3 regions of the Pseudarthrobacter sp. CC12 genome follow, and region 3 is predicted to be linked to each of the others. Evidence: predicted binding sites of a transcription regulator. Region 3 holds the regulator's gene; each other region holds the start of a gene.
What was found. Region 3 encodes HrcA, which represses chaperone genes, less so after heat shock. Its sites were predicted from a motif close to TTNGCACTCGNNNNNNNCGAGTGCNAA; they were not measured.
Positions count from the first base shown of each region.

Region 1 (10,402 bases), on a different contig from region 3:
CAGGGCCTGGGCGCCTTCGCGGGTGGCGGCCTGGCCGCCGATGATGTCCACGTGGGCGGCGACGGGGTCGGACTTCAGCCTGCGGATCATGTCCAGGACACCCTGGGAGTGGCCGTTGGCGGTATCCACGAACAGGGCGTCGACGCCGGCGTCCACCAGGGTCATGGCGCGCTCCCAGCCGTCGCCGAAGAAGCCGATCGCGGCACCCACGCGGAGGCGGCCCTCATCGTCCTTGGTGGCAAGGGGGTACTGCTCGGCCTTGGTGAAGTCCTTGGTGGTGATCAGGCCCTTGAGCCGGCCCTGCTCGTCCACGAGCGGGAGCTTCTCGATCTTGTTGGTAGCCAGCTTGTGCGAGGCTTCCTCGCGGCTGATGCCTACATGCCCGGTGACCAGGGGCATCTTGGTCATGACGTCGCTGACCAGCCGCAGCGGGAAATCGGACTCCGGCACAAAGCGGGTGTCGCGGTTGGTGACGATGCCCAGCAGCCGGTTGTCCTCATCCACCACGGGAAGGCCGGACACGCGGTAGTGGGCGCAGAGATCATCGAGCTCGCGCAGCGTTGCCTCGGGCCGGATGGTCAGCGGGTTGGTGATCATCCCGGACTCGCTCCGCTTCACCCGGTCAACCTGGTCCGCCTGGTCGGCGATGGACAGGTTGCGGTGCACCACGCCCAGGCCGCCCTGACGGGCCATGGCGATGGCCATCCGGGATTCCGTCACGGTGTCCATGGCGGCGGAGAGCAGCGGGGTCTGGACCGTGATCCGCTTGGAAATCCGCGAGGACGTGTCGGCCTCGGACGGAATGACGTCCGTGTGCCCCGGCAGGAGCAGGACGTCGTCGTAGGTCAGGCCGATAAAGCCAAAGGGATTGTGTTCGGGCTCGGTCATGAGTGCGCCTCTTACCTTGGTTGCTGGGTCACGGGTAGGGGTTGCAGCCGATGACCAGCCCGTGATTACGGAACTGGCCTGTGCAGACGATCCTGCGGGAGCACCGCGCAGGACGGCGTTCCGGGGGCAGAAAGTGTTGAGTAAATATTAGAACCTCGGCGCCGATCCCCCTATTCCACGCCGCCAATGTGAGCAACCCCACCCACGGTCCGGCAACCGTGACGGCTCAGCTCCAGCCGGTGGCAGCCAGCAGCCGCTGTTCGAACATGGGAATCATGGACTCGACATAAGTCCTGGTGAGGTGGTTGTCGTCCTTGTAGACGTACACATTCCCCACCACGGCCGGGCAGACGCCCCGTGCGCAGATGAAGTCGCTCATGTCCATCAGGTGAAGCCCCGGAAGCTTGCCGCGGTAGTTTTCCAGCGGCGACGGCTCCACCAGGGACTCGGCCAGAGGCGGGTTGCACGCGGGTGCGCCGGCACCGTTACGTTGGGCGCACTGCGGCATATTGAAGGTGAACCGGGGGTTGTCGCGGATGCCGACGATCTCGATTCCAGCGTCAGCGAACGGCTTCACACCATCGAGGTATCCCGGAACCTCAGTTTCGAACGGGGCGTCCTCGTGGGTCAGCGACGCCACGGTGAACACGGCGTCCGGCCGGTGTTCCAGGACGTAGGCGGAGCTGGCGCGGTTGTAGGCGTTGCATTCAGCGTTCCTGGCGTCCGATTCGGCTCCGAAGCGGCAGGCAGGCATCAGCAGCGTTACCAGTTCCCAGCCACGGGCCGCTGCCACCGGCGCCAGGGCGGCGAGGTACTGCTGGGCGTGGGAGTCGCCCAGGACCACGATGCGCCGGGTGGCCGGTTCCTCCGGAAGCTCCTGCCGGCAGCCCTCCAGGATGGGGTCGGCCGTGGCGTTGGCACCGGTGCAGGGCGAGTCGATGCCGGCCCAATCGTTGTCCAGGGCCGTGGGCCCGGGGATGGTGCGGGCTCTCGGCGCGGGCGAGTCTTCGTTCTCCGGGGTGAGCGCCAGCGCCCCGGGCGTGAGCTCCCTCGGTTGTGCCGCCGTCGCACTTTCCTCAGCGGTGAGTGATGTCTGCCAGACCGCGACGGGCCCGGCCAGGACAGCGCCACAGGCAACAACGACGACGGCGGTCCGCCACGTTCGGAGCTTGGGCCAGTGCCAGTCCCGCAACGGCTTTTCCACGAAGCGCGTGGTCAGGACGGCGAGGACGATGGCGGCTCCAACGATGCCGAGGCCCTGCATGAGGTTCGGCGCTTCGACGCCGGTGGCCGCGAGCGCCAGCACCAGGACGGGCCAGTGCCACAGATAAAGAGCATAGGAGTTGTCGCCCAGGGCCACGGCGGCCCGGCTGCTGAGCAGGCGGTCAACGCCGAAACGGCTGCCGGTCTGCCCGGCAACGATGATCGCGGCGGCCGCAAGCGTAGGCCACAGTGCCACGTACCCCGGGAAGGACCGGTCAACGGTCAGCACCAGTCCGCAGGAAATCATCGCGGCCAGTCCGGCCCAGCCCAGGGCAATGCGCACCATGCGTCCGGGCCGCAGGTACGGCAGCGCCAGCGCCACCAGGGAGCCCAGTGCAAACTCCCAGAGCCGGGCGCGGGTGTCGAAGTAGGCGTAGGCCTGGTTGGTGGCTGTCTGGTCAACGGAGTAGGCCAGTGACACCGCGAAGACTGCACCGAAAACCATGGCCAGCAGGCCGCGGTACGTCAGCCATTGCAGGCGGGATACCCGGCGCAGCCCGGCCAGAACGGCTGCCGTGGCGGCAAAGACCAGCGGCCACAGGATGAAGACCTGCCCTTGGATGGACAGGGACCAGAAGTGCTGCAGCGGGCTGGCACCGGCGTGGTCCTGCGCGTAATAGTCCACAGATAAGTCCGCCAGGAGCCAGTTCTGGCTGTACAGCAGGGACGCCCAGGCCTGGTCCAGTACCTGCGGCCAGCGGCCCTGCGGCAGGATCAGCCAGGTGCCGGCGAGCACGCCGAGGATCACCACGACGGCGGCTGGCAGCAGCCGCTTTAACAGGTGCAGCCAGTGCGCCGGCAGCTTGAAGGGTTTGCCTGACTCGGCTTTCCGGACGAACGACAACGTGAGCAGGAAGGCCGAGATGAGCAGGAAGATATCGACTCCGCCGGACACCCGGCCCAGCCACACGTGGTAGGCCACCACCATCAGGACAGCCAGCGCCCGGAGCCCCTGGACCTCCGGACGGAAAGTGGGCTTCCGCGGGCGGTCAGCGGGGCCGGATCCTGGTGCCTTCGGGGCTTCCGTTACGGACACTAGAACCCCTCACAACAGCCGCCAGCCAAAGCATCAAGCCTAGCCAACGCGCTGTCCAACAGCCAATCACGCCGCCGGTTCAGACTATGCTGGGCCCAGTCGTGGAAGGGAGCGGGCGTGGTTGTCCAGCTGCGGATTTGTGTGCCCGGGGAGCTGTCCGACGTGACCGTGCAGACCTGCCGCGACCAGCGTGGAACGGCAGAGGTCACTGTGGTCCGGGGTGCCTCCGTGGTGCCAGAGGGCGATGTCATTGAAGTCCTGGTCGCCCGGGAATCAGTGGAGGAACTTCTGGAGAAGCTCAGCATCCTGAAGGTCCGCGATGTTGGGTCCATTTCCATGTCCACACCCGAATTCGTGCTGTCCCGGAACGCCGACCAGGCTGAGCGCGCCGCCCCGGGTGAGGGCGCAGACGCAGTGATCTGGGAGGACGTCACCCGGCAGACCGGCGAGGACTCCCGTTTGACCTGGAACTTCCTTGCCTTCCTGGTCCTGGCAACCCAACTCGCCGGAATCGGTATCGTCACCGACTCCCCCATTGCCATTGTGGGCGCCATGGCAGTGGGTCCTGAGTTCGGGCCACTGGCCGCCCTCGCGGTTTCGATCGCCACCCGAAAGTGGAGGCTTGGCCGCCGTGCCGCAGTAGCCCTGGCCGTGGGCTTCCCGGTTGCGATGCTGCTGGCCGCACTGACGGCGTGGCTGTCGATCCCGCTGGGCCTCTTTCCGCGCGATGCCCTGGACAAAGGCTCGGCAGTGGAGTTCATCTACCACCCCGGCCCGTATTCGTTGATCGTTGCCATCCTGGCCGGAATCGCCGGGATGCTGTCCATCATCGGCCGCCGCTCGGCCGCCCTGATCGGTGTCTTCATCTCCGTGACCACCGTGCCGGCGGCCGGATACGTGGCGGTAGCTTTGGTACTGGGCGAATACCCGAAGGCTGCAGGCTCCGCGCTCCAACTACTGCTCAACCTTGTAGGCATCGTGGTGGCCGCCGTCGCCGTCCTGCTCTTCTACCGCATGATCTCCAAGCGCCTGCCGGATGGTGAGGCCCGGACCCTACGGCGCCAGGGCAGCAGAAGCCGCAACTGACGGACAGCGGTTCCTTTCGACTACGAGCGCAGCAGGGAGCGGAGGGTCTGGATGGTGTCCGCTTCGGCCGGGGCCTTGTCCTCCCGGTAGCGCTTGACCCGGGCAAACCTCAAGGCGATCCCGCCCGGGTAGCGCGGCGACTGCTGCACGCCGTCAATGGCTATTTCGACGACGGTCTTCGGCTCAACCCATACGGTGCCGGCGGTGCGCCGCACCTCAATTTCCTGGAACCTGGCCGTCTGCCAGCGCAGCAGTTCATCGGTAAGGCCCTTGAACGTCTTGCCCACCATCACGTAGCCGCCGGGTTCGCCGAAGTCGCCGCCGGGATCCAATGCCCCGAGGTGCAGGTTGGACAGCATCCCTGTCCGGCGTCCCGAGCCCCATTCGCAGGCAAGCACCACCAGGTCGTAGGTATGCACCGGCTTTACTTTCACCCAATTGGATCCGCGCCGGCCGGCGGCGTAGACCGAGTCGATCGCCTTCACCACCACGCCCTCATGGCCCGCGGCCAGCGCATCCTGCGAAACGCGCTCGGCGACGGCGGGGTCGGCGGTGACCTCCCCCGGGATCCGGTGTGCAGGGGCCACGCGGTCGAGGATGTCGATGCGGGTGGCCAGCGGTTCATCCAGCAGGTCACGGCCGTCGATGTGCAGCACGTCGAAGAACCAGGGGTGCAGCAGCGTCTCCCGGACTGCGTCTGCGCCAAAGCGGGACATGGTTTCCTGGAAGGGCCGCGGGGCGCCCTCTTCATCCAGGGCGAGGGTTTCGCCATCGAGGATAATGTCCTGTACCGGCAGCCCGCGGACCAGGTCCACCACCTCGGGCAGGCGGTGCGTTACATCGGCAAGGTTGCGGGTGAAGATGCGCACGTCGCTGCCGGACCGGTGCACCTGGATGCGGGCGCCGTCGAGTTTATATTCCACCGAAGCCTCCCCGGTGGCTTCAAGGGCCGCGCCTGCGCTGCCGGCGGTGGCCGCGAGCATGGGCTGCACCGGCCGGCCCACCACCAGGCCGACGGCATCAAGCTCCGCGGCGGTGCCCATCAGTGCAAGTAGCGCCGTACCGCCGAGGTCGCCGGAGAGCATGGCCGCACGCCGCACTGCGTCGACGGGCCGGTCCGAGGCGCGTGCGACGGCGTCCGTCAGCACTCCTTCCAGGGCGCCGGTGCGCAGTTCCCCAAGCAGGACGCCGGCGATGAACGACTGCTCGGGTTCGGTGGCGGCAGCCATGAGCGTATTGAGGATGGCGGCCCGTTCTGCACCCGACCCGCTGCCTACTGTTGCCAGGAGCCGGTCCAGCGCGGTATCGAAATCCGACACGGTGAGGCGTGGCTCCGCTGCGGGTTCCGCCTTGGCCGCAGCCACGGCGCTCCAGCCAACCCCAACCCGGCCCTGGCGGGGTTTGGCACAGAGCAAGCCCACCGCCGTCGGAATCTCCGCCGGTTCCAGCCGGCGCAGCAGGTGGACCAGGGCGTCCACCTTTGCCAGCCGGGACCGGGTTGATGCGACGGCTTTAGTGGTTTCCACGAGCTCAAGGAGCAGCATGGCACCATCCTGCCACGGGCACTGCACCGGCACCCTGGATCGGAGTACTGGACAGCGTGCAGGCGCGGGTCCACAATGTGCGCGTGGGGATCATCGTGGCAAACCTGTTCATCACCCTCGACGGCGTGTACCAGGCGCCGGGCGGCCGTGAAGAAGACCCTGAAGGCGAATTCGCGTTCGGCGGCTGGCAGGCGCCGGTGTCCGACGACGAGGCCGGCGCCTCGATAGCGGACGAGATCAGCCGGATGGATGCCCTCCTCCTCGGCCGGAAGACCTACGACATCTTTGCGTCCTACTGGCCCCACCAGTCCGGTGACATAGCCGATGCCCTCAACCGGGTCCCCAAGTTCGTTGTCTCCGGCACAATGGCGGACCCGGACTGGGCAGGCACCACTGTCCTGCCGGATGCCGCGGCCGCGGGGGGCCTACGGGACGGGTTTGGGCAGATCCATATGTTCGGCAGCGGGGTACTGATCCGGTCCCTCATGGCGGCCAATGTGCTGGACCGGCTCCATTTCTGGCTGTATCCGGTGGTCCTGGGCCAGGGAAAGCGCCTGTTCGGCACTGGAACGGTGCCCTCCACCTTCACGCTGGCCGAGCCGGCCCGCAGCTTCCCGAAAGGGGCGGTCTCGCTGGTGTACGAACGCGGAGGAGAAGTGCAGACGTCCGAGATGGCCGCAACCTAACCTCGCTTCGCTCGGCCAGGGACCCTGGCGGCGTGGGCCCAGCAACCTAGCCTGGCATCCTGTGAAGGGCATGAAAAAGGCTGGCCCGGCAGATGCCGGACCAGCCTTTTCAGCGGAAAGCCGCTAAGGTGCAGCCCTAGTGGCTGTGGCCTGCGTGCTCGTCCTCTTCGGCCGGCTTCTCCACGACCAGGGTCTCGGTGGTGAGAACCAGGGCGGCGATGGAGGCCGCGTTGCGGAGGGCTGCACGGGTGACCTTGACGGGGTCGATGACGCCCGCGGCGATCAGGTCCTCGTACTCGCCGGACTTGGCGTTGAAGCCGTTGTTGGTCTCCAGGTCGGCAACCTTGGAGGTGACAACGTAGCCATCGAAGCCGGCGTTCTGGGCAATCCAGCGCAGCGGCTGCACCAGTGCGCGGCGGACGATGCCGACAGCTGCGGCGGCGTCGCCTTCGAGGGCCTTCACGGAAGCGTCCTCGTCCAGTGCCTTGAGGGCGTGGATGAGGGCGGTACCGCCACCGGCCACGATGCCTTCTTCGAGGGCAGCGCGGGTGGAGGACACGGCGTCCTCGATGCGGTGCTTCTTTTCCTTCAGCTCAACCTCGGTGGCAGCGCCAACCTTGATGACGCCGATGCCGCCGGCCAGCTTGGCCAGGCGTTCCTGGAGCTTCTCGCGGTCCCAGTCGGAGTCGGTGCGGGTCAGCTCGGCGCGCAGCTGGGCGACGCGTGCAGCCACGTCCTCGGCCGAACCGGCGCCGTCCACGATGGTGGTGTTGTCCTTGGTGACGGTGATGCGGCGGGCAGTACCCAGCACCTCCAGGCCTACGGAGTCCAGGCTCAGGCCCAGTTCCGGGGAGACAACCTGTGCACCGGTGAGGGTGGCGATGTCCTGCAGCATGGCCTTGCGGCGGTCGCCGAAGCCGGGAGCCTTGACAGCCACGACGTTCAGGGTGCCGCGGATGCGGTTGACGATCAGCGTGGACAGGGCCTCGCCCTCAACGTCCTCGGCGATGATGAACAGCGGCTTGGAGCTCTGCAGGGCCTTTTCGAGCAGCGGCAGGAATTCCTGGATCGAGGAGATCTTGCCCTGGTTGATCAGGATGAGTGCATCCTCGAGGACTGCTTCCTGGCGCTCCGCGTCGGTGACGAAGTACGGGGACAGGTAGCCCTTGTCGAACTGCATGCCCTCGGTGAGGACCAGTTCCGTCTGGGTGGTGGAGGACTCTTCGATGGTGATGACGCCATCCTTGCCTACCTTGCCAAAGGCCTCGGCGAGGAGCTCGCCGATCTCGTCGCTCTGCGCCGAGATGGCGGCAACGTTAGCCACCTGGGTGCCTTCGACCGGGCGGGCGTTTTCGAGCAGGCGGGCAGCCACGGCCTCAACCGCAACCTCGATGCCGCGCTTGATCTGGCCGGGGGCAGCGCCGGCTGCAACGTTGCGCAGGCCTTCCTTGACCAGGGCCTGGGCCAGGACCGTGGCGGTGGTGGTGCCGTCGCCGGCAACATCGTTGGTCTTGGTGGCTACTTCCTTGGCCAGCTGGGCGCCAAGGTTCTCGTAGGGATCGTCCAGTTCCACTTCGCGGGCGATGGTGACGCCGTCGTTCGTGATGGTGGGGGCGCCCCACTTCTTGTCCAGGACGACGTTGCGGCCGCGGGGGCCGAGCGTCACCTTGACGGTGTTCGCGAGCTTATCGATGCCGGCCTCAAGGGACCTGCGGGCAGCGTCGTTAAACGCAAGCTGCTTTGCCATGGTTTTGTCCTTTCAAAGACAGAAACCCCGCACTGCCGGCCAGCATGAGCATGGCCGGCAGCACGGGGATCCGAAGAGTTACTTGACGACGATTGCCAGGACGTCGCGGGCGGACAGCACGAGGTACTCGGTGCCGCCAGTCTTGACTTCAGTTCCGCCGTACTTGGAGTAGATGACGACGTCGCCAACTGCTACGTCAACGGGAACGCGGTTGCCATCTTCGAAGCGGCCGGGGCCAACTGCAACAACTTCGCCTTCCTGCGGCTTCTCCTGTGCGGAGTCCGGGATGACCAGGCCGGAAGCCGTGGTCTGCTCGGCTTCGAGCGGGCGGACAACAATACGATCCTCAAGAGGCTTAATAGAGACCGACACTCGGACCTCTCCTTTTCGTCAGCAAATTCGTGGACTGGAAAGCTTTCCGCCGTAGCTGGCAAACCGTCGTCGCGGTGCCGGCAGCAGCCTGGCTGGCAGCTCTTCATGTGTTAGCACCCTCCTAGGGAGAGTGCTAATGAAGACTCTATGTAAGGGTTAGCACTCGGTCAAGGTGAGTGCCAACGTTTCGTCATGGGCGTACACCCTTTGGCGCCCGACGGCGGTGGGCCGCCGGGGAGGGTAGGCACCCCATCCCGGCAGCCCGGGTGGTCGGTGCCCCGCGTCGTCACCGGCCCAGGTCGTCGAAGTCCACGTCCTCGCCGCCGTCGGTTTCGCCGTCGTCCTGGTTCCGTCCCCTGTACAGCACCCAGCCGGACACTGCCGCGGCGAGGAGCGCAGCAACGAGGAAGAAGATGCTCCCGGCCCGCGCGCCGTCGTACAGCCCTCGGATGTCCCTGGCCTCCTGGGTGTTGTCCTGGACGTTTTTGCCGCCTACCGAATAAACGGTCGCGTTGAAGGTGTCCAAGAGGAAGATGATCACCAGCAGCGCGATGCAGACCACGGCCACCACGGCGGCGGCAATCAGGACGGGACGGGCGAACCTGGCCGGCCCGTGGTCCCCCGGTTCGTGGTCATCGGGCTCGCGGGGGGCTGCGCTCTCATCCATGGATTCAACAGTATCCGCATCCCGCGCATGCACTCCTCCGCTAGGCTGGAACCCATGGCTCACGCTCCCCAGGACCAGATGGCACAGGACCAAATCGCACCGTTGCTGACCCCGGAGGGCTGGGAGTTGCTGGCGTCCCTGGGCCCATACCGCGATGAGGACTCGTTCGAGCTCAACACAGCACTTCGGAAGGCAGGTCACCCTGCAGGACTCGTCTCGGCCGTCCTGACGCAATCGCGGCTGCGCACCAGGGCGGAGTCCAAATTCGGCGAATTCGCCCGGCAGATGCTTTTCACGCAGGCTGGGTTGGAACAGGCCACGCGCCTGAGTGTCGCCGCCCACCACGCCCGGCGGTTCGCGGCCGCCGGGATCAGCCACGTGGCGGACCTTGGCTGCGGCCTGGGCGCGGACTCCCTGGCCCTGGCCTCCCTGGACCTCGACGTCACTGCCGTCGAAATGGACGAAACCACCGCGGCCTGCGCCACCGTGAACCTCATTCCCTTCCCCAACGCCACGGTGGTGCATGCCGACGCCTCGTCCGTCCCCCTGGACGGGATGGACGGCGTCTGGCTGGACCCGGCCCGGCGGGTCACCTCCAGCTCCGGCACCAAGCGGATCTGGGACCCTGAGGCATTCTCGCCGCCGTTGTCCTTCGTGGAGTCACTGGCTGCCCAGGGCAAGGCCGTGGGCGTGAAGATGGGCCCGGGCATGCCGCACGAGTCCGTGCCTGCGGGCTGCGAGGCGCAGTGGGTGTCGGTGGCCGGTGACGTCACGGAGGTGACCCTGTGGTTCAACGGCGTTCGCCGGCCCGGAGTCCGCCGCGCCGCGCTGGTCCTGGGGCCGCAGGCACCGGCGGAGTTGACCAGTGCCGAGGACTTCGGCGCGGGCCCTGCCGCGCCGATGGGCCCCGTGGAGGGGTACCTGTATGAACCGGACGGCGCCGTGATCCGTGCCGGGCTGGTGGCGGACGTGGCGCTGCAGCTCGGCGGCCACCTGGTGGATGAACACATCGCATACATCTGCGCGCCCAGGCTCCTGGCCACCCCGTTCGCCCGTGCCTACAAGGTCCTGGAGGTCATGCCGTACAACGTCAAGGCGCTCAAGGCCTGGGTA
Region 1 is NZ_JARDJH010000028.1:14,154-24,555, reverse strand. It holds gene guaB (IMP dehydrogenase) at 1-888, opposite strand, end outside; gene PV772_RS16990 (acyltransferase family protein) at 1,115-3,187, opposite strand; gene PV772_RS16985 (DUF389 domain-containing protein) at 3,305-4,273, shown strand; gene PV772_RS16980 (ATP-dependent DNA ligase) at 4,294-5,817, opposite strand; gene PV772_RS16975 (dihydrofolate reductase family protein) at 5,901-6,503, shown strand; gene groL (chaperonin GroEL) at 6,640-8,250, opposite strand; gene groES (co-chaperone GroES) at 8,329-8,622, opposite strand; gene PV772_RS16960 (hypothetical protein) at 8,909-9,289, opposite strand; gene PV772_RS16955 (class I SAM-dependent methyltransferase) at 9,344-10,402, shown strand, end outside.
Region 1: groES (co-chaperone GroES) is a predicted target of HrcA. The motif match lies at 8,779-8,805, and genes of this name have one in related genera.

Region 2 (10,402 bases), on a different contig from region 3:
GCGCCCGATTAAGACCTCCTGGAACACCTTGTCGAGATCACCGGTCGCCTTCAAATATGTCCTGACAGCCGTCTAGGGCTGACTAGGCAAACCACAGGGCACACCAGACTGCCCGGAAGCGACCGCGGACACAGGCCCCCAGCATCCCCGCCAGCAGTGAAAAATCGCGACTAGCGGCGCATCAGAAGATCGGAGAGTATGCTCATCGAAATAGATCTTGTAGTCATTTCCAGATTCTTTGCGATGCTACAGCTATCAGTACGCTGGCGGCACCATGGTAAGGGGGTGGACACGTTGTTCGAATGGACGCAGGGCTTGAGGCCCGCTCGAACCGACTACGTGCATCCCATGGCATGGCAAGAAATACTGTTCCGACGTTTGACCGGCGATCACAGTGCAGCGCCAGCAGGTGAAAAGACCGGAAGAGCTGAGTTAGCGCTCGACCTGGGTAGGAACGTGTACTTCTCTGTGGGCCGTGTATTACCTGATTTCGGATTTCAAGCAGTCGCCCACAACCCACAAATACGCGTAGCCCAAGTTGTACTGAAGTCTTCACCGTTTGACACGGGTGGACTCATTGCCGGGAAAATACCACTTCGGCGTGAACTTAGTCCAGATGATCTGAAGCAAACTATTGCATCGAACACCTATGCGGACCTCGAATACCTCACCCCCATGAAAAACTGGATAAACGCTTCTTTCGATAGTGCCGCAGACTACGTTCTCGGGCATAGACCGCGCACTTCTACAGTTGACATTATTGATATGGCTAAATCTGATGAACCAGCATGGTCCTGGGAAGGGCGAATTATCGCCGAGGACTATCAGGAGCCCCCACTCATGCCCGTCCGGCTCTTCATAAGACATGATGACTACCACTTTTATACAAAATGGGTAGAACACTCATCATATCTCCTGGATGATGAATATTTTGAACATTTGGATTTTCTTGAGGACATCGTTAGAACCGTCGATGACCCGGTGAAGTCAATGAAGGAGTTCCTGTGCAAGGAGACGCCCGAATGATGATGAAGTTAGTGGGATTTGTTGCTGAAACTATTGGCAACGAAGATAATCTCGTCATCGCTGACGCAATTATCAGAATTGACGGTAAAGAATTCGTCGCACCGAAGCCGGATTGGAAAACTGACGACTTGCGCCCACTGGTCGCCAGTCAGCGCAATTTTGTTCATTGGCTAGACTCGAGTGAACATCGTGAAATCGCAGAAGGGAATTTCGTTTGGGTCGCTGGAAGCGGTTTCGTCGCGGTTCTTTCAACCGACTACGTAACGGAAATGCGACGCCAAATCGCTGCGTGGAGTGTCTACACACGCGGGATTCGGTGGAGAATTGGCAATCGTACAAATTTCCGCCAATTTCAAATCCAAGTTGGAAACAACATTGAAGACGCCTTTTTCAAACTTCTCCGCACAGGCGGCAGCGTAGACTCCATACGCAGCCTGACCAAAGTATATGAAAACCTTCCACTGCCACCGACCTTGGAGAGAAACGCCTGGCTGGGCCTCATCTACTTGGAAATCGGCCCTTTTCGCTCATACAACAACACTGCCCGGACTGCTATGCGCGACGGATTAGTTCAATCAACAGAAGAATTCGATAAACTAGTTCAAAGGCGCCGGAATTTGATCAAGCAAAAGCCAATTATCGAGGTAGCATCTTCCGTTGAAGTTCTACCTTCGAACGATGGGGATACGACAATCGCCATCATTTCAAAGTTGCCAACATATGGGAATTTGAAGCCGAATATACGTGCCCTTGATCCGGCTCTGCCTAAGTCAATTTTCGGTTCACGAAAATGGAGAGAAGTTCCAAAGACGTCAGTTGTTGAGATAATTCATAATTACGACGCAAAGAACCAGGACCCATTGAGAGGTTTATTTAGGTGAACGAAGAATCGCAGCGTCCTGCACTCCCAAATTTCGCGGAAAATCCGGAAAACATCAGTTCTGATCGCAGCTCGGACCAAGAGTCTGCGCCATATTCCAGAGTGCTCGATGCTATTCGCCTTGAAGAGCGGCAGGAAATTTCCGATTATGAAGTTAACATTCAGCATGAAGGGTACGAAGACAGGCTTAGGGAGGCCTTAACTCAATACAGCTCTGAAACGAAGTTTGAACCAGGAGATCTTGTTCAGTGGAAGACCTACATGCGGGATGCGATCTTCCCCTACGCTGGAGCCCCGGCAATTGTAGTCAGCTACCTTGATGACCCGATCACAACACTTAGGGATGGAATGAGGTTGCCCGAGCCTAGGAACTTAGTTCTCGGCTACCTCGACGGGGCTAATGAGTTTGTGATCGGCTTTTACTCGAGCAGGCGATTTACACAGTGGAACCAAGTGGATACGGACAATTCACCCGGCGAAACCGATTAGTTGGAATCGAAGCGGACTGATTCGGCCTCAGCCCGTCCGGCACCTCCCGGCGCCACCTAGGGACGCCGTCATCATCATAGTTATTCCTCCCGAATGGGCCGAGGATCGTCTGTCCAGGAAATTCGCAATTCCTCAGCTTCGGGACCGGTGCCGAGAGCGCAGGAAGGGTGTTCTGCGTGGCTCTACATCCGCGGCCTTCTCCTCCACGGCCGAAGGGTGCAGTTCCACTTTCGCCGCGGCCGCGCTCGGAGAAAACTGGTGTGCAGCAGGGCCCTGACTTCTTCCTGGACGCTCCACAGGTCTTACAGGGCTCTTCGTAGTTCGTGGGGAATTGAGTTCGTGTCGTTGAAGACAAGGGGGCCCGTTGCCCTGTTGGGATGAGCGTGTCTAGCATTCACCCTGAAACAGGACCACGAGCCGTGATCGAGCCTACCGGGGTCGCAGCCGACGCTGCCACCATCCTTTTCAACCTGCCCGACTACCGCATCATTTCCACCAGCATCATTGCGGGCCGGCGGCAGGTGATCGTCGAAACCGACCAGCCAGCGGGGTGCCCGAGCTGCGGCGTAATCGCGTCCAAGCGGAAGGAGCGCCGGCCTTCAGCGGCTTCGTGATTCCGGTTGCCGGGCCGGTGGAAGTGCTCTGGTCCAAGTACCGCTGGTACTGCGAAGAACCGGCGTGCGACCGGTTGTCGTTCTTTGAATCCACGCCGCAGGTGCCGCGCCCTGCCCGGTCCAGGGGCAGGCTGCGGGACCAGCTCGTGGACGCGGTCATCCGCTTAGGCAGGCCGGTGTCGGAAACAGCTGCCGGCTTCGCGGTTTCCGGGTGGATGGTCCGTGCCGCGGTGACCGAGGCCCTGCCTGCTGCAGCTGCCGGACGTGGACAAGCTCAGCCCGCGGATGCTGGGCATCGATGAACACCGGTTCCGCTCCGTTCGTTACTTCCAGGACTCCGCGTCGAAGGTGTGGACCCGCTTCGAGCCGTGGATGACAACCATCGTCGACCTGGACACCGGCCAAGTCCTCGGTGTCGTTGACGGCCGGGATCACAAGGGCGTTGGGGACTGGCTGTTCGCACGGCCGTTGGAGTGGCGGCTGGCGGTGCAGGTCGTCGCGATCGATCCAACGGCGGCGTTTCGCAAAGCGCTGCGGATGTGGCTCCCGCGCACCGCCGTTGCGGTCGATCATTTCCACCTGATCTCGCTGGCCAACCAGGTCATGACCGAGACCCGGCAGAACCTCTCGCAGCAGGTCAAGTGCCGACGCGGACGGGCGATCGACAAGGCGTGGGCGCACCGGATGCTCCTGCTGCGCGGCGGCGACGCCCTCAGTTGCAGAGCCGCCGCCCGGCTCGAGGAAGTCTTCACCCTGGACGATTCGACCGGCACCCTCCAGGCCGTATGGAAAGCCAAGGAACAGCTCCGGACCCTGCTTCGAACAGGCTCACTGGAGGACGCTGCAGCGGCCAAGAAAGTACTCGAGGACCGGGTGAAGGCAGCATGACGCTCATTCCAGCGATCCATTTCCCCACAAACCGCGAAGAGCCTCTGACAGCCTGCCGGTGGCGGTGGCGGCGGCGGCGGCAAAACTTGCCTCAGGTGGCGGCCCGGGCAGCCTGTTCTCAGAGTGTGCCGCTAGCGCGAAGCAGCGGCATCTGTTCGGCCCAGGCCTTGGGAGATGGACCACCTCGGGCAGACTTTTGGTCAGGGCGGCGCGGTCCGTTCACCGGGAGACCGCGGACGCGGCAGAGGTCTCGGAGCCGGCCCGGCTGGAATTAATGACGGCATCAAAGACGTGGCCTTGGAGCCGGACCGCGGAGCGAGAACGACGCGGGATGTGGGCATTCGACAGCGACCCTGCGCTGCCGTCATTCAAGACCTTCGCGGAAATGACCCGGTAGTGGGGCGGATTGAAGATACTGATGGCAGTTTCAGCCACCTCCCCGACAAGCTCAGTCAAGGCTTCCTGTCCTGTTCCTGATTTAATGCTAGACAGACTCAACCCGGCAGAAACACCGGCCACTTCTTTATCTACGACACGTCAGCACGCCACCAACCACTAAGAGCGGCTGCAGGCTCTCGCGGCGTGTTACTTGGGGTTGGGGGGCTAAGAGCTGGGCGGAAAAAACCTCAGACAACCTGCAACTCCGTTCCAGCGTGGGCTCCGCCGCATCGCTATGATGACCCTCATGAAATACAAGCCATACCTCGCGACGGGAGCTTTGGAGACGATTTCCGGCCCAAAGTGTTACCAAAGTGTTTATTCCCAGGACTCAAGGGCCCAAAAACCCTTGAAATTTGTGGAGCTAAGGAGATTCGAACTCCTGACCTCTTCGATGCGAACGAAGCGCTCTACCAACTGAGCTATAGCCCCGGACGAATCCGCGTCCTGCAGGTTTGCTGCCTGCCGGTGCGGAACCGGTGTCCCTAGGCTACAAATTTTCGTAGCCCAACGCCAATTGACGCGCGGGAGCTGGGGCGGCGCCCCGCAACCCTATGCGCGGCGGCGCTGCAGGACGTCGTCGAGGTTGCTGAGGGCGCTTTGGGCTTTGGACAGCTGCTGCGCTTCCGTTGCGGCAGCTGCCTCAACGGCCGGAGCGGAAGTGGCGCCCTGTTTCAGCGAGGGCTTCCCCACTGCCTTTGGTGCTTCCGGGAGCTCCAGCGGCTTCGGTTCGGGACGCTCGGCCTTGGGAGCCTCAACATAGACGGGCTTGGGAACCTCTACGGGCTCCCATGGGGTGTTCAAGGGAACGGCAGGTGCGGACGCGCCTGCGCTGGTGTCGCCGGCCGCTATGGCGACGGCGAGGGCTGCTTCCCGCAGCTCCACAGCGGTCAGTGGCTTGGCCTTCGGCTCTCCTGCCTCGGCGTCGAAAAGCGGGCTGTCACGCCGTGTGGGGGCGCTTTCGGGCTTCGGCGGGATTGCCTCGGCGGTGTCGGGACGGCGCGCCGGGGCGCTCATCGCGGAGCGGAAGGCGGCGTCCACCTTCGCCTTGCGGTCACGGACGGCGAGCCAGCGCAGCAGTGCCACGGACGCAACCGTCAGCAGGGTGCAGGTAAGCGGAAGGGCGGGCGAACCGATGCCGAAAAGAAGAATCACGCCGGAGATGAAGGCGGTGACGAGTGACAGCAGCCCCACGAGAGCCAACGATGTCCGGCCGTAGCGGATGCGGAACGGCGCCGCAGGTGGAGTACTTGCAGTGCCGGCAGCGGATGCGGCGCTCTTCCTGGGTTCCATGGCTTTCTCCTGCTGGGCGGCGACGTTTCGGACCAGGCCGGACTGGGGGTCCGGCCTCTCATCGGCGGGGGCGTCTGCGAGGAAATCGACGGCGGGCTGGAACTTTTGCCGGCGGTTCCGGAGGACGTAGGGGGCAACCCACACAATCCAGAGCGCGACGGCAACCACAAGGATCACTGAGCTGCTAAGGGGGAAGTCCACACTCAAAACCGTATGAGCATCATGCCTGCTCAGGCCGCATTAGCAGCGGTGTGTCGTGTCCGCATAGGCAAACCGTTGGATTTATGACCGGCGCGATGCCAGCCACGGGCCCAGCAGGCCTTCCGGGACCTCTTCCGAGGTGAGCGCAAACGACCTGTGGTCAGCCCATTTGCCGTTGATGTGCAGGAAACGGGGCCGGTAGCCCTCGTCCCTGAACCCCAGCTTCTCCACCACCCGCAGGCTCGGGCCGTTCTCGGGCCGGATGTTGATTTCCATCCGGTGCAGCCCGAGCGCCCGGAAGCAGTGGTCCGTTACCAGCGCCACGGATGTGGGGGCTATCCCGCGCCCGGCCCGGGACTGGTCCACCCAATAGCCCAACGTAGCCATCATCGCCGAACCCCAGACGATCGAAGACACTGTCAACTGGCCCACGATGGCCGGGCTCCGCAGACCCTGCCTCCACTCGGTGATGAGGAAGGGAAGCGCGGTGGCCTGGGCGGCCTGGATATTCAGGGACCGCACCATGTGCCGGTAGTCAGGAAGTCCGCCCTGCGGGTCCGGGTTGGAGGCCTCCCACGGCGCCAGCCACTCGCTGTTCCGGTACCGAACTTCGGTCCACTCTTTTTTGTCGCGGTACCGGATGGGCCGCAGGACCAGGTCGCCGCACTCAAGGGTGACCGGCCAGATGGTTCCAGTGCGCACGGCGCTACCGGGAAAGGCCGGCGGTGAAGCCCGGAAGCCATTCCCGCAGGCCCGGGCCAAGGTCCTCGCTGTCGATGGCCAGCTGGACGCAGGCCTTGAGGTAGCTCAGCTTGTCGCCGGTGTCGTAGCGGCGGCCACGGAACACCACGCCGTACACTCCGTGCCCCTCGCCGTCACCGGTGGCCAGTTCCTGGAGGGCATCGGTCAACTGGATTTCGCCGCCACGGCCGGGCTTCGTGTGCTCGAGGACTTCGAACACGGCGGGGTGCAGGACATAGCGTCCGATCAGTGCAAGGTTGGACGGCGCTTCCTCGGGCGAGGGCTTCTCCACCAACCGGTTGACCCGAACGTAGTCTCCGCCGTCGATCTCCTGGACGTCGGCGCAACCGTAGGCGCTGATCTGGGACGGTTCCACTTCGATGAGGGCGACGACGGACCCTCCGGTTTGGGCCTGCACGTCGATCATGGTGCTGAGGAGTTCGTCGCGGGCGTCGATGAGGTCATCGCCCAGCAGGACAGCGAAGGCTTCATTGCCCACATGCTGCTTTGCCCGGAGCACTGCGTGCCCCAGCCCGTGCGGATCGCCCTGCCGCACGTAGTGGATATCGCCCAGCTGGCTCGCTGCCTGAACGGACGCGAGCTTTTCGGTGTCGCCCTTTTCCCGGAGGGTCGATTCGAGGGATGGCACCCTGTCGAAGTGGTCCTCAAGGGCCCGCTTGTTGCGGCCGGTAATCATCAGCACGTCGCTGAGGCCCACGTGGACGGCTTCCTCCACGACGTACTGGATGGCAGGCTTGTCCACGACGGGAAGCATTTCCTTGGGCATAGCCTTGGTGGCAGGGAGGAACCTGGTGCCCAGGCCCGCTGCGGGAATGACGGCTTTGCGGACTCTGGGATTACTGGTGTTCACCGGACTAATCTAACGTCAGCGTCAAGTATTTCAGTAACTACCGATGCGACGGGCCGGCACCCGGGCTGCAGGCTGCGGACCACGGGGCGACGCAGGGAGGACAACATGCTGCAGAAGTCGAACGCCATCAAGGACGGGATCCGGGCCAGTCATCGCCGCAGGCGGGCAGGCCTCGCGCCGGCCCAGCTTGAAGCAGCGGGCCTGGCTCTGGCCACCCACGGGGACGCGTGGGCCGGATCGGTCACGGAGGGCCGCCCTGGCATTGCGTGCGTCTACCTTGGCGTGGGCCAGGAGCCACCCACCCTGCCGCTGATCAACGCCCTGTACCGCAGCGGGCACAAGGTCCTGCTGCCGGTGTGCGAACCCGCACGGGAGCTGAGCTGGGTTTTCTGGACGCCGGACACCGGCTTCGAACGCAGCAGGTATGCCCCCATTTTGGAGCCTGCGGGGCACCGCCATGGCCCCGAAACCGCGGGCGATGCGTCGGTGCTTTTTATTCCGGCCACAGCGGTGGACCTTGCCGGCAACAGGATTGGCCAAGGCGGCGGTTACTACGACAAATTCCTGGGGCACCTGGCCACGGCCGGGAAGGAAATCCCTTTGTCCGCTGTTATCTACGACGATGAATTACTGCCCGCCGGCAGCATCCCAGCAGAGGAGTTCGACAGGCCCGTTCCGGCCGTTCTTTCGCCCTCCGGGCACCGGCCCCTGTTCGGGGCGGCCTGAGCACACGGCCGGCGGCGCAGTGATAGAATTAGCACTCAGGCCCTGCGACTGCTAATGGTTAACCATGTGGCAGCACGGGACCTCTCGTTTGCCCAAGAGGAGGAGCACCAGTGCCAACATATGCTTACGCCTGCAAGGACTGCGGCCACGCCTTCGACATCGTGCAGTCGTTTTCGGACAGCAGCCTGACATCCTGCCCTGAATGCCAGGGCACGTTGCGCAAGAAGTTCAATAGCGTTGGCGTGGTCTTCAGGGGCTCCGGCTTCTACCGCACGGACTCCCGCGATTCCAAGGGCAGCTCCGTCTCCCCCGCCCCGGCTTCGGCTCCGTCCGCACCCGCTGCCGCCCCCGCCGCGGCGGCACCGGCAGCTGCCGCGAGCTAACGGGCACATTCTTTCGACGGCGGCCGGCGCGTTCCAGCGCCGGCCGCTTTTGTCCACATAGCCGCAGTCCCGGCTCCCGGGCGGTTGCGGCTACAGCTAGCGTGGGCGCATGCCCATATTCCCCCGCCGTGGCCGCACCGGCATCAGGTATCCAACGAACACTGGCGGCGTCGGCCGCAGCCCCGGGAAGCGTCCGCCTGCCGCCCGGCTCGCCGCCTGGCTGAACCGCAACCGCAGGCTTGCCGCTGCCCTGCTGCTGTCAGCAGCCGCCGCTGTCGCCGTCCAGCAGGTCACCCCCGCCCCGCTCTCCACAGCTACTGCGCTGGCCGCTGCCCGCGACCTGGCCGCGGGGACAGCGGTGACCGAAGCGGACGTGGCGCGGGTCCAGGTGCCGCCCGGCATGGTCGCCGATGGCTTCCTCCAGGATGAGGCCGCCGCCAAGGGCAAGCAGCTGGCCGCGCCGATGCGGAAGGGCCAACTTTTGTCCGATGCCCAGCTGGTGGGCCCTGGGCTCCTAGCAGGTACGCCGCCGGGGTCTGCCGCTGTGCCACTGCGAATGGCTGACCCTTCGTCCATCCAACTGGTCTCCCCCGGCCAGCTGGTCAATGTGGTGCTCACATCAGCCAACGGGTTCGACCAGCAGGGTCCCTCCGAAGTATTGGCGTCCGCCGTCCCGGTACTGTGGACCTCCAACAAGGGCGGCCAGAGCGGACAATGGCTGGGTACCTCGGAGACGGATGGCCTCATCGTGGTGGCAGCCACGGCCGAACAATCATCCCGCCTGGCCGGAGCCTCCACCCAAGGCAGGCTGTTCTTTGTTTTGGTCGGCCCGCAGTGACTTGGTGGCGGTCAGCCCCAGTGCGGCGGCTTCTGTTCCTTCAGCCACGCGTCGTGGTCCTCCTCGCGGTCACCCCAGCTGCGGGCATCGTCCTCCGCGGCCTTGGTGGGGAGGACCGCCCCGGTACCACCCGGAGCCGTCCGGGACGTGGGGGTGGGAGCGGCCGGCCCCGCAGGGACTCCGCCATCAGCTGCTGTTTCCGGCTGCTTGTTCACGTTCTCGTCCTGGCGCATCTCTTCCTCGCGGCCGTTTTCCTCAGGCCTGCCGTCTGCAGGCTTCTTTTCCTCAGTCATGGGGTCCGCCTCCTGGCGTCCACCGCCGCCGTCCCGTGCTGCGCCGGAATCCCGGGACAGGTAGGAAGCTCCCGCGGCCGGCGCAGAATCAATTCCATTGAGCGCCTGGTCAACGTCGTCGTCAAGGAACCCCACGGACTGGCTGGCGCGGCCCGGAAGCACCATCTTTTCCAAGCCCAGGTAGCCGGCAATACGGTCCGCGCAGGACGAGGGGTCCGTGAAGACCTCGATGGTCCACAGCGGCATGTACCGCCAGCCGAGGCGTTCCAGCAGTTGCGGGCGCAGCCTGCTGCGCTCACGCACGCTCATGGTGCGGTACTGCGCAGTTCCGTCGGACTCGATCGCTACGGGTCGCGGAATGTCGGAATCATCCTGGCCCATCGTGTTCAAGGGGTCCGCGGCCGCAACCACGTCAATGGCACCGTCGTATTGGTGCCAGACCCTGGCGCCACGGGCACGCAAACGGTCGCCCAGGTCCGCTACCAACGGGTCCGCGCCAAGTGCCTGTTCACTGGCCGCAGCACGGGACGCGGGAGTACCGAGGTCCGTGTTGCCGGCGATTTCCCGGTCCAAAAGCGCGTACAGGTCCACCGCGCCGTGGGTAAGCCGGGTGTGGTCCAGGTCTTCGGGCCGGAAGCAGGTGAGCACGTGCAGGGAACGGCGGGCCCGGGTCATGGCCAGGGCGAACTTCTCCCGGCCGCCTTCAGCGGACAGCGGCCCA
Region 2 is NZ_JARDJH010000028.1:39,333-49,734, reverse strand. It holds gene PV772_RS17120 (hypothetical protein) at 286-1,026, shown strand; gene PV772_RS17115 (hypothetical protein) at 1,023-1,907, shown strand; gene PV772_RS17110 (hypothetical protein) at 1,904-2,395, shown strand; gene PV772_RS17105 (hypothetical protein) at 2,815-3,009, shown strand; gene PV772_RS17100 (transposase) at 3,274-3,897, shown strand; gene PV772_RS17095 (hypothetical protein) at 4,117-4,353, opposite strand; tRNA gene PV772_RS17090 (tRNA-Ala) at 4,695-4,767, opposite strand; gene PV772_RS17085 (hypothetical protein) at 4,888-5,829, opposite strand; gene PV772_RS17080 (GNAT family protein) at 5,911-6,531, opposite strand; gene galU (UTP--glucose-1-phosphate uridylyltransferase GalU) at 6,536-7,441, opposite strand; gene PV772_RS17070 (5-formyltetrahydrofolate cyclo-ligase) at 7,547-8,167, shown strand; gene PV772_RS17065 (FmdB family zinc ribbon protein) at 8,278-8,550, shown strand; gene PV772_RS17060 (RcpC/CpaB family pilus assembly protein) at 8,660-9,388, shown strand; gene PV772_RS17055 (DUF4011 domain-containing protein) at 9,400-10,402, opposite strand, start outside.
Region 2: PV772_RS17065 (FmdB family zinc ribbon protein) is a predicted target of HrcA. The motif match lies at 8,196-8,222, and genes of this name have one in related genera.

Region 3 (9,463 bases):
GACGGTGTCAGCTACGCGCTGAACATGATCGACACACCTGGCCACGTGGACTTCACCTATGAGGTGTCCAGGTCGCTGGCCGCGTGCGAAGGCGCGATCCTGTTGGTCGACGCGGCCCAGGGCATCGAGGCCCAGACGCTCGCGAACCTGTACCTGGCCATGGAGAACAATCTCGCCATCATTCCGGTCCTTAACAAGATCGACCTCCCGGCGGCCCAGCCTGAAAAGTACGCAGCCGAACTGGCCAGCCTGATCGGCGGCGACCCCGAGGATGTCCTGCGGGTGTCCGGTAAAACCGGCGTCGGCGTGGAGGCCCTCCTGGACAAGATCGTCCAGGACCTGCCGGCGCCGAAAGGCGACCCGGACGCGCCGGCCCGCGCCATGATTTTCGACTCGGTCTACGACACCTACCGGGGCGTCGTGACCTACGTGCGCGTGGTGGACGGCATGCTCCACCCCCGCGAACGCATCCAGATGATGTCCACCAGGGCCTCTCACGAACTCCTGGAAATAGGCGTCAGCTCCCCGGAACCCACACCCTCCAAGGGCCTCGGCGTAGGTGAAGTGGGCTACCTGATCACCGGCGTCAAGGACGTCCGGCAGTCCAAGGTGGGCGACACGGTCACCAACCTTGCCAAGCCGGCGGCCGAGTCCCTGCCCGGCTACGCCGACGCCAAACCCATGGTGTTCTCGGGCCTGTATCCGCTGGATGGCGCGGACTACCCGGTACTCCGCGACGCCCTCGAAAAGCTCATGCTCAATGACGCTGCACTGGTCTATGAGCCGGAGACCTCGGCCGCGCTGGGCTTTGGGTTCCGCGTGGGCTTCCTGGGCCTGCTGCACCTTGAGATCACCCGCGAACGGCTGGAGCGTGAGTACAACCTCGACCTGATCTCCACCGCACCGAACGTGGAATACGAGGTGACTTTGGAGGACAAGAAGGTGGTCCGCGTGACCAACCCCAGTGAGTACCCCACGGGCAAAATCGCTGAGGTCCGCGAACCCATGGTGTCGGCCACCATCCTGGCCCCCAACGAATTCGTCGGCGCCATCATGGAACTGTGCCAGTCCCGCCGCGGCGTCATGGGCGGCATGGACTACCTCTCCGAGGACCGGGTGGAAATCCGGTACCGCCTGCCGCTGGCGGAAATCGTGTTCGACTTCTTCGACATCCTGAAGTCCAAGACCCGTGGCTACGGTTCCCTTGACTGGAAGGCCGACGGCGAACAGGTTGCCGACCTTGTGAAGGTCGACATCATGCTCCAAGGCGAACAAGTGGACGCCTTCAGCGCCATCACCCACCGGGACAAGGCCTATGCCTACGGCGTGATGATGACCGGGAAGCTCCGCGAACTCATCCCGCGGCAGCAGTTCGAGGTGCCCATCCAGGCGGCAATCGGCTCCAGGATCATCGCCCGCGAAAGCATCCGGGCCATCCGCAAGGACGTGCTGGCCAAATGCTACGGCGGTGACATCTCCCGGAAGCGCAAGCTGCTGGAGAAGCAAAAAGAAGGCAAGAAGCGCATGAAGATGGTGGGCACGGTGGAGGTGCCGCAGGAAGCGTTCATCGCCGCCCTGACCACCGACGAATCGAAGGACAAGGCCAAGAAGAAGTGACCACCGCGCAGCAGGGGACCCGCTGATGCCCAGCACGCTTCCCCTCGGCGACCCGGCGCCGTCGGACGGTCTGCTGCCTGCCCAGGCAGCAGACGGTGCGGCGGCCCGGGCCTTTGGCCTGTATGTCCACATCCCGTTCTGCGCGGTGCGCTGTGGGTACTGCGACTTCAACACCTACACCGCCACGGAACTGGGTGGCGGCGCGTCACAGGACGCCTACGCCCAAACGGCAGTATCGGAAGTGTCATTGGCCGCCAGGGTGATGACCCGTTCCGGGCTGCCGGAGCGCAAGCTCAGCACTGTCTTTTTCGGGGGCGGCACGCCCACCCTGCTTCCGGCCGATGACCTCGCCCTGATCCTTCGCGCCGCCATTGACCGGTGGGGCATCGAGGACGGCGCCGAGGTCACCACGGAAGCCAACCCGGATTCGGTCACGCCGGAGTCCCTTGCCGTCCTCAAGGAGGCGGGCTTCACCAGGGTCTCCTTTGGGATGCAGTCCGCCGTCCCGCACGTGCTCAAGGTCCTGGACCGCACCCACACCCCCAGCAGGGTTCCGCAGGTGGTGCAGTGGGCGCGGGAGGCAGGGCTGGATGTCAGCCTGGACCTGATTTACGGGACGCCGGGGGAGTCGCTGGCCGACTGGCGACACTCCCTGGAAACTGCCTTGACCTACCAGCCGGACCACATCAGCGCCTACGCCCTGATTGTCGAGGACGGGACCAAGCTGGCGGCGCAGATGCGCCGCGGCGAGGTGCCGGGAATTGACGACGACGACCACGCCGACAAGTACGAACTCGCTGACCAGCTCATCACCGACGCCGGGCTCGGCTGGTATGAGGTCAGCAACTGGGCGCGGAGCCCGGAGCACGCGTGCCGCCACAACCTGGCCTACTGGCGTGGCGACGACTGGTGGGGCATCGGCCCCGGCGCGCATTCGCACGTGGGCGGGGTGCGCTGGTGGAACGTGAAGCACCCGTCCGCTTATGCCAACCGACTGTCCCAGGGGCATTCGCCCGCGGCGGGCCGGGAAACCCTTGACGCCGGAACCAGGAACATGGAGCGGGTGATGCTGGAGGCGCGCCTGCAGTCAGGGCTTGAGGTTTCGGCCCTCAGCGCCGGGGGCAGGCACCAGGTTGCCGGGCTCATCGCTGACGGCCTGGTGGAGCCGGCCGCCGCTTTCAAGGGCCGCCTTGTCCTTACGCTGAAGGGCAGGCTCCTGGCGGACGCTGTGGTCCGCCGCGTCCTTCCGGACTGACGGCCGCCGGCGCGTCCAGGGGGAGGGCCTGCGCCGCTACTTGAGCCAGCGCAGGTTGTACTGGTAGCGGTGCGGCTGGCCCTTGTTGACGTGGATTCCTGCGGCCACCGAGAAGCAGGTCAGCGCCACCCAGATCAGGGTCGCGATCACGGCGAAGATGTTGCCAACATAGGGGATGAACACCAGGATGTTGGCCAGCACGGCGGCGATGGTGGGCGGCAGGCTGAAGTTCAGCGCCTCTTTGGATTCCTGCGCGGTGAACGGCCCGCGGTCGCGGAAGATCAGGTAGATCAGCAGCGAGGGGACACAGCCAAGGATCCCGCCGAAATGTGCCAGCGTGGCCCATTGGCGGTCTTCGCTGGCCGTGAGCGGCAGGGCATTGGCGGGGACGCCATGGTACTCGGAGCGGCCCTGGCCATCCCTGTGATCACGTGCGTTTTCTGCCACAGTCTGTTCCTTCGGAGATGCAAGTGGTGCTGACGTCAAATACGGGCGCGTAGTGCAATGCCCCTGAAAAAGGCGGCATTGCACTACCAAGAATACTGGCTTCCGGCGCGGTGTCCGCCCCTCAGGGCACGGTGAGGAAGTCGATGACTTCCTCAACCCGCCCCAGCAGCGATGCTTCCAGGTCGGCGTAGGTGCGTACGGCGCCCAGCAGCTTCTGCCATCCGAGGCCGATGTCTTCCTTGGTCGTATGCGGCCAGCCGAAGGCTTTGAGGATCCCGGTCTTCCAATCCTGTCCGCGGGGCACGGCCGGCCACTTGTCGATGCCCAGGACCGCCGGCCGGATGGCCTGCCAGACGTCAACATAGGGGTGTCCCACGATCAGGACATTCCCGGCCGCGCCGGGGGATGCCATGACCGCGTCGGCAATGCGGGACTCCTTGGAATCCGGAACGAGGTGGTCCACAAGGACGCCGAGCCGCCGGCCGGGACCGGGGTTGAAGCCGGCAACCGCCGCCGCCAGATCATCGATGCCGTGCAGGGGTTCGACGACGATGCCTTCCACCCGAAGGTCGTCGCCCCAGACCTTTTCCACGAGTTCGGCGTCGTGCTTGCCCTCCACCCAGATGCGGCTTGCCTTGGCCACCTGGGCCCGCTGGCCGGCGACCCGGACAGAACCGGAGGCCGTCCTGCCGGCAACCGGAGCGCCGGCAGCCGGCCGCGGCGCCGGGGGTATGAGCCTGATGGGGCGGCCCTCCAGGAGGAAACCGAAGCCCAGCTTGAAGGACCGGGACTTCCCGCGGCGGTCCTCCAGGGCAACCACGTGCATCCCTCCGGACTTTTCCACCCGCGTCACGGCGCCTACCCAGCCTGACTGCACATCCTCCAGCACCATGCCCCGCTCCACCGGCACCTCGGGCAATTCCGACTTGGCCGGGGCGGAAATGCCGCGGGGCCCCCAGTTTTGGTAATCCATGGATTCGATCCGCCTAGCGCTAGGTCCTCCGCACCGGAATTTCGCCCGGAGCGGTACCAATGCTAACAACGGGCCAAGGCATAATAGACTGTTAGCACTTAGGCATGTCGAGTGCTAACAAGGTGGCATCTGGCGGGGCATGGGCCCTGCACCATGGATGGAGGTGGAGAGTGAGCGAGCCACGCAAACTGGAAGTGCTGCGGGCCATCGTGGAGGACTACGTCCACTCCCGCGAGCCGGTTGGGTCGAAAGCCCTGGTTGAGCGGCACCACCTTGGGGTTTCCAGCGCAACCATCCGGAATGACATGGCGGCCCTTGAGGACGAGGGATTAATCACGGCCCCCCACACCAGTGCAGGGCGGATTCCCACGGACAAGGGCTACCGGCTTTTCGTTGACCAGATCTCGGCAGTCAAGCCGCTGTCGGCGGCCGAACGCCGGGCTATCCAGTCCCTCCTTGAAGGCGCAGACGATCTCGACGACGTCCTGGACCGCACCGTCCGGCTGCTGTCGCAGCTGACCAACCAGGTGGCTGTGGTCCAGTACCCGCACCTCAGCAAGGCGTTGGTGCGCCACATCGAATTCGTGCTGCTTGCCCCCCGCAAGGTGCTGGTGGTCCTCATTGCCAACAGCGGCAAGGTGGAGCAGCGGGTCATCGACGTCGGCCAGGACCTGGGCGACGACGCAGTGGCAGCACTCCGCACGCGTTTCCTCGCCGCACTGTCCGGGACGCCGCTGAGCCGGCTTGCCACGGCGCTTCCCTCCGTCGTGGCCGGCACGGCACAGGCACAGCGGCAGGCTGCGCACGCCCTGGCACTTGGCCTCGAGGGGCTGGCGCAAAACACCAGGGAGGACCGGATGGTCATGGCCGGGACAGCCAACCTGGCCCGGTCAAACGTTGACTTCCCCCTCAGCATCGGTCCCGTGCTCGAGGCCCTCGAGGAGCAGGTGGTGATGCTGCGGTTGCTGAGCGAGATGGCCCAGGACCACCGCGGCGTTGCCGTCAGCATCGGAAGGGAAAACCCCTACGACGGCCTGGCCGAAGCGTCGGTGGTGGCCACCGGCTACGGCCCCGACAGCGTCGCCAAGGTAGGAATCCTCGGGCCCACCAGGATGGACTACCCCACCACCATGGCCGCCGTCCGGGCAGTGGCCCGGTACCTTTCCAGGATTTTGGGGCCCTGACCCGCGCGGCCGGAGCATGTTCCGGCCGGGAACAACGGGCCGGGCCGCCCGACTGAACGCAGTACAACAAGGAAGAGATACGAACTTTGAGCAGCCACTATGACGTCCTTGGAGTCTCACCCGAAGCTACGGGCGAAGAGATCAAAAAGGCCTACCGCAAACTGGCCCGCACCCTCCACCCGGACGTAAACCCCGGTGAGGATGCCTCGGAACGCTTCAAGGCAGTAACTCACGCCTACGAGGTCCTCTCCGACCCCCAGAAGCGGCGGATCTACGACACCACGGGCAACGAGAACGGCACGGACAACGGCTTCGGCGGAGCCGGCTACGCGGGCCAGGGCTTCGCATTCCAGGACATCTTCGACACCTTCTTCGGCGCCGGGGGCAGCTCCGGCCCGGCTTCCCGTGTCCGCCGCGGCCAGGACGCCCTCATCAGCGTCCGGATCGACCTTCGCGACGCCGTGTTCGGCGTGAACAAGAAGCTCGAAGTGGACACCGCCGTGGTCTGCCCCACCTGTGAGGGATCCTGCTGCCGGCCCGGCACCCACCCCGAGCGCTGCGACATCTGCGGCGGCAGCGGCCAGGTCCAGCGGGCCGTCCGCTCCATCCTGGGCCAGGTCATGACTGCGGCCCCCTGCGGCACCTGCGAAGGCTTCGGCACCGTCATCAAGGACCCCTGCAACGAATGCAGCGGCCAGGGCCGGATCCGCAGCCGGCGTTCGCTGACCATCAAGGTCCCCGCCGGCGTAGCCACCGGAACCAGGATCCAGCTCTCCGGGCAGGGTGAGGCCGGCCCGGCGGGCGGCCCCGCCGGCGACCTGTACGTGGAAATCCGCGTCAACAATGACGCCACCTATGTGCGGGAAGGCGACGACCTGCACGCCACCCTGCACATCCCCATGACTGCCGCTGCCCTGGGCACCGACGTCAACCTGGAAACCTTCGACGGCACCCAGGACATCGACGTCAAGCCGGGAACACAGTCCGGCGAGGTCATCACCCTGCGCGGCCTTGGTGTCACCCACCTGCGCGGCTACGGCCGCGGGGACCTGAAGGTCCACCTCCAGGTGGACACCCCGGCGAAGCTCGACCCGGCGCAGGAAGACCTCCTCCGGCAGCTCGCCAAGCTTCGCGGGGAACAGATCACAGAGGGAAAGCTCGCTGCCAGCGGCGGCATGTTCGCCAAGCTCCGGGACCGGTTCGGTAACCTGTAGCGGTGAGCAATCCCGTCTTCTTCACACCCGCCGGGTCGCTGGCCGGAATGGCCCCCGGCGGCCACTTTGTCCTGGACGGTTCCGAGGCACGCCACGCAGTCACGGTTAAACGGCTGTCGCCGGGGGAGTCGGTGGACATCGTCGACGGGGCCGGCACCCGCATGACCGGAAAGGTCGTCTCCGCTGCACCCTCCGGCCTTGAAGTGGAGTGCGGTGCCGTGGCCACGGATGAAATGCCGGACGTACGGCTGGTGCTGGTCCAGGCGCTGGCCAAGGGAGATCGTGACGAGCTGGCGATCGAGACGGCCACCGAACTGGGGATCGACGCCGTCATACCGTGGCAGTCGGAACGGTCGATCGTCCGGTGGAAGGGCGACAGGGCCGCCCGCGCCCACGCCAAGTGGGAATCCGCCGTGGCGGCAGCCGCCAAACAGGCCCGGCGGGCCTGGATTCCCGAAGTCCGGGCAGCGGTTGAAACAGCAGGGCTGTCCGCTGCAGTGGAGGCCGCTGACCTGGCAGTCATCCTGCACGAAGACGCAGTGCGCCCGCTGCGTGCTGTCCTTGAAGAGTGGCAGGGGAATGCCCGGACGGGAATCCTGGAAGTCCTTCTGATTGTCGGTCCGGAGGGTGGAATCAGCCCGCGGGAAGTAACGAAACTCTGCGACAAAGGTGCCGTGACTGCCCTGTTGGGGCACCACGTCCTGCGGTCCTCCACAGCCGGTCCCGCCGCCGTCGTGCTTGCAAGCGACATCCTTGGCCGGTGGACCGCTACCTGACTTTGAAGGACCTCGTGTCCTCATTGCGGTCCGGCTCCCCGCCGGAACCTGCCTGGGCCACCCGGAGCTCATAGTCGCCCGGCGGAAGGTTGAGCGCCAGCGTGAAATCTCCGGCCTGCCCCTGCCCGGCGGCCGCCGTGGTTTCTCCGGTCAGGAAGGGCGATTTGCTGCCACCGTCCCCGGACTGCAGGATTTGCCAGTGCAGCTTTGCCCCCGGCGACGTGCTGCGGCCGGTGATTTTCACGCTGCCGCTGGGCACCTCGGTGTTTTCCTGGGGATCGATGATCCAGACCGGTGCCACCAGGCCGGCGGCCCGGGTCATCAGCGCGCCCAGCTGGACTTTTCCGAACGCCACGTAGTCCGTGTGGCCGTCCACCAGGATCCGGACCCGGACCTGCTGCCCGGTGTCGATCAGGCCCGAGCTGGCAGCGGCGGCGGTGGCCGTATAGATCAGCTGCTGGATGGCACGGGCTGCCATATCAGCGTCGAGGTTGCTGTTGAAGGCATCTGCGGAGACGTCAACGGTGATGATGTCCTTGCCTGAAATGGACGTGGCAAGTTTGTCCGGGTTCTGCCACGGCGTGAAGAAGTCAGGGTCAAGCGGTTTCTCTGACATCATGGCGCGCAGGGCGCGGGTCACCGGGTTTTCCTGTTCCGGGACGTCCCGGAACTCGCGGTAGAGGAAGACGTTCCCGCCCGTGCGGCCGATCCAGTACACGGGCGCCTTGTTGGAGGACTGGGTGGTTTCCAGGGGGGCGCTGGTGGAGGGAGCGTCCGGCATGGTGCCGCCTGTGGCGGGGACCGAGGCGACGGTCCCCGTGGGGGCTGGTCCGCCTTCGGCAGTGCAGGCAGTGAGGACCGGAACGAGCACCAGGATTCCTGCCAGGACGGCCGGGCGCAGGCGGCCCATGGGTCGTCCTGCCCTTTCGGGCACAGAGGTTTCCGGCACTGTCCTGCCCTTGTCCTTTCATGGCGTGGCGGGCCGATCCCCCTGGCGGCCTGGCGTTCCAGCAGATGCTGGATTTCCAGCATTACACAGGGGAGGGCCGCCCCAACCGCGCATTCGCCTCCCCGGCCCCAACTGCAACGGGAACGATATGAGGCCGATATGAAGTTGATACCAAACGCTGCTTTTCGCTGCCCGCAAACGGCTCTTCAGGGTGGCGGAGGTGCAGGTCACTGGCCCGGCAGGTATCCGGCCGGGGCGTGTGCTGGCGTAAGATAAAGGGACCGCCGGCAGGTGCCCCGTTCATCGGGTATCGGCTGCAGCGAACAACTGATGTCGATCTTTGAGGGGACCACGGGCCTGCGGGCCAGCACCATGACTGAATCAGCAAATGGTAAGCGCCGGCTCAACACGGGCGATGGCAGTCCGGGGGAATTCCCGCACTCCCTTCCCGGCATCCGGACCGAAGTAGTCCTCTTCGAGAACTCCGACCAGATGGTTCAGTCGCTCGGCAGTCATGACGAGGCACTGCGGTTCATCGAGGAGCAGTTCCCGGACGTCAACTTCCATGCCCGCGGCAACGAACTGTCCATCAGCGGACCGGTCAGCGACGTTCCCCGCATCATGCGGCTCCTCCAGGAGGTCCGTGGCCTTGTGGCCCGGGGCACCGTCATCACCCCAGCGGTGCTGCAACAGCTGGTGGCCCTCCTCCGCACGCAGTCGCTGCAGAATCCCGTGGACGTGCTCACGCACGACATCCTCTCCAGCCGCGGCAGGACCATCCGGCCCAAGACGCTCAACCAGAAGACCTACGTTGACGCCATCGACGCCAACACGGTGATCTTCGGTATCGGCCCGGCCGGTACCGGCAAGACCTACCTGGCCATGGCGAAAGCCGTGCAGGCACTGCAGCAGAAGGAAGTCAGCCGGATTATCCTGACGCGCCCTGCGGTAGAGGCGGGGGAGCGTCTCGGGTTCCTGCCGGGCACGCTCAGCGACAAGATCGATCCCTACCTGCGGCCGCTTTACGACGCCCTGCACGACATGATGG
Region 3 is NZ_JARDJH010000002.1:219,271-228,733, reverse strand. It holds gene lepA (translation elongation factor 4) at 1-1,617, shown strand, start outside; gene hemW (radical SAM family heme chaperone HemW) at 1,643-2,872, shown strand; gene PV772_RS02655 (DUF4870 domain-containing protein) at 2,909-3,319, opposite strand; gene PV772_RS02650 (DUF3097 domain-containing protein) at 3,441-4,292, opposite strand; gene hrcA (heat-inducible transcriptional repressor HrcA) at 4,463-5,476, shown strand; gene dnaJ (molecular chaperone DnaJ) at 5,563-6,690, shown strand; gene PV772_RS02635 (16S rRNA (uracil(1498)-N(3))-methyltransferase) at 6,693-7,466, shown strand; gene PV772_RS02630 (GerMN domain-containing protein) at 7,459-8,376, opposite strand; gene PV772_RS02625 (PhoH family protein) at 8,788-9,463, shown strand, end outside.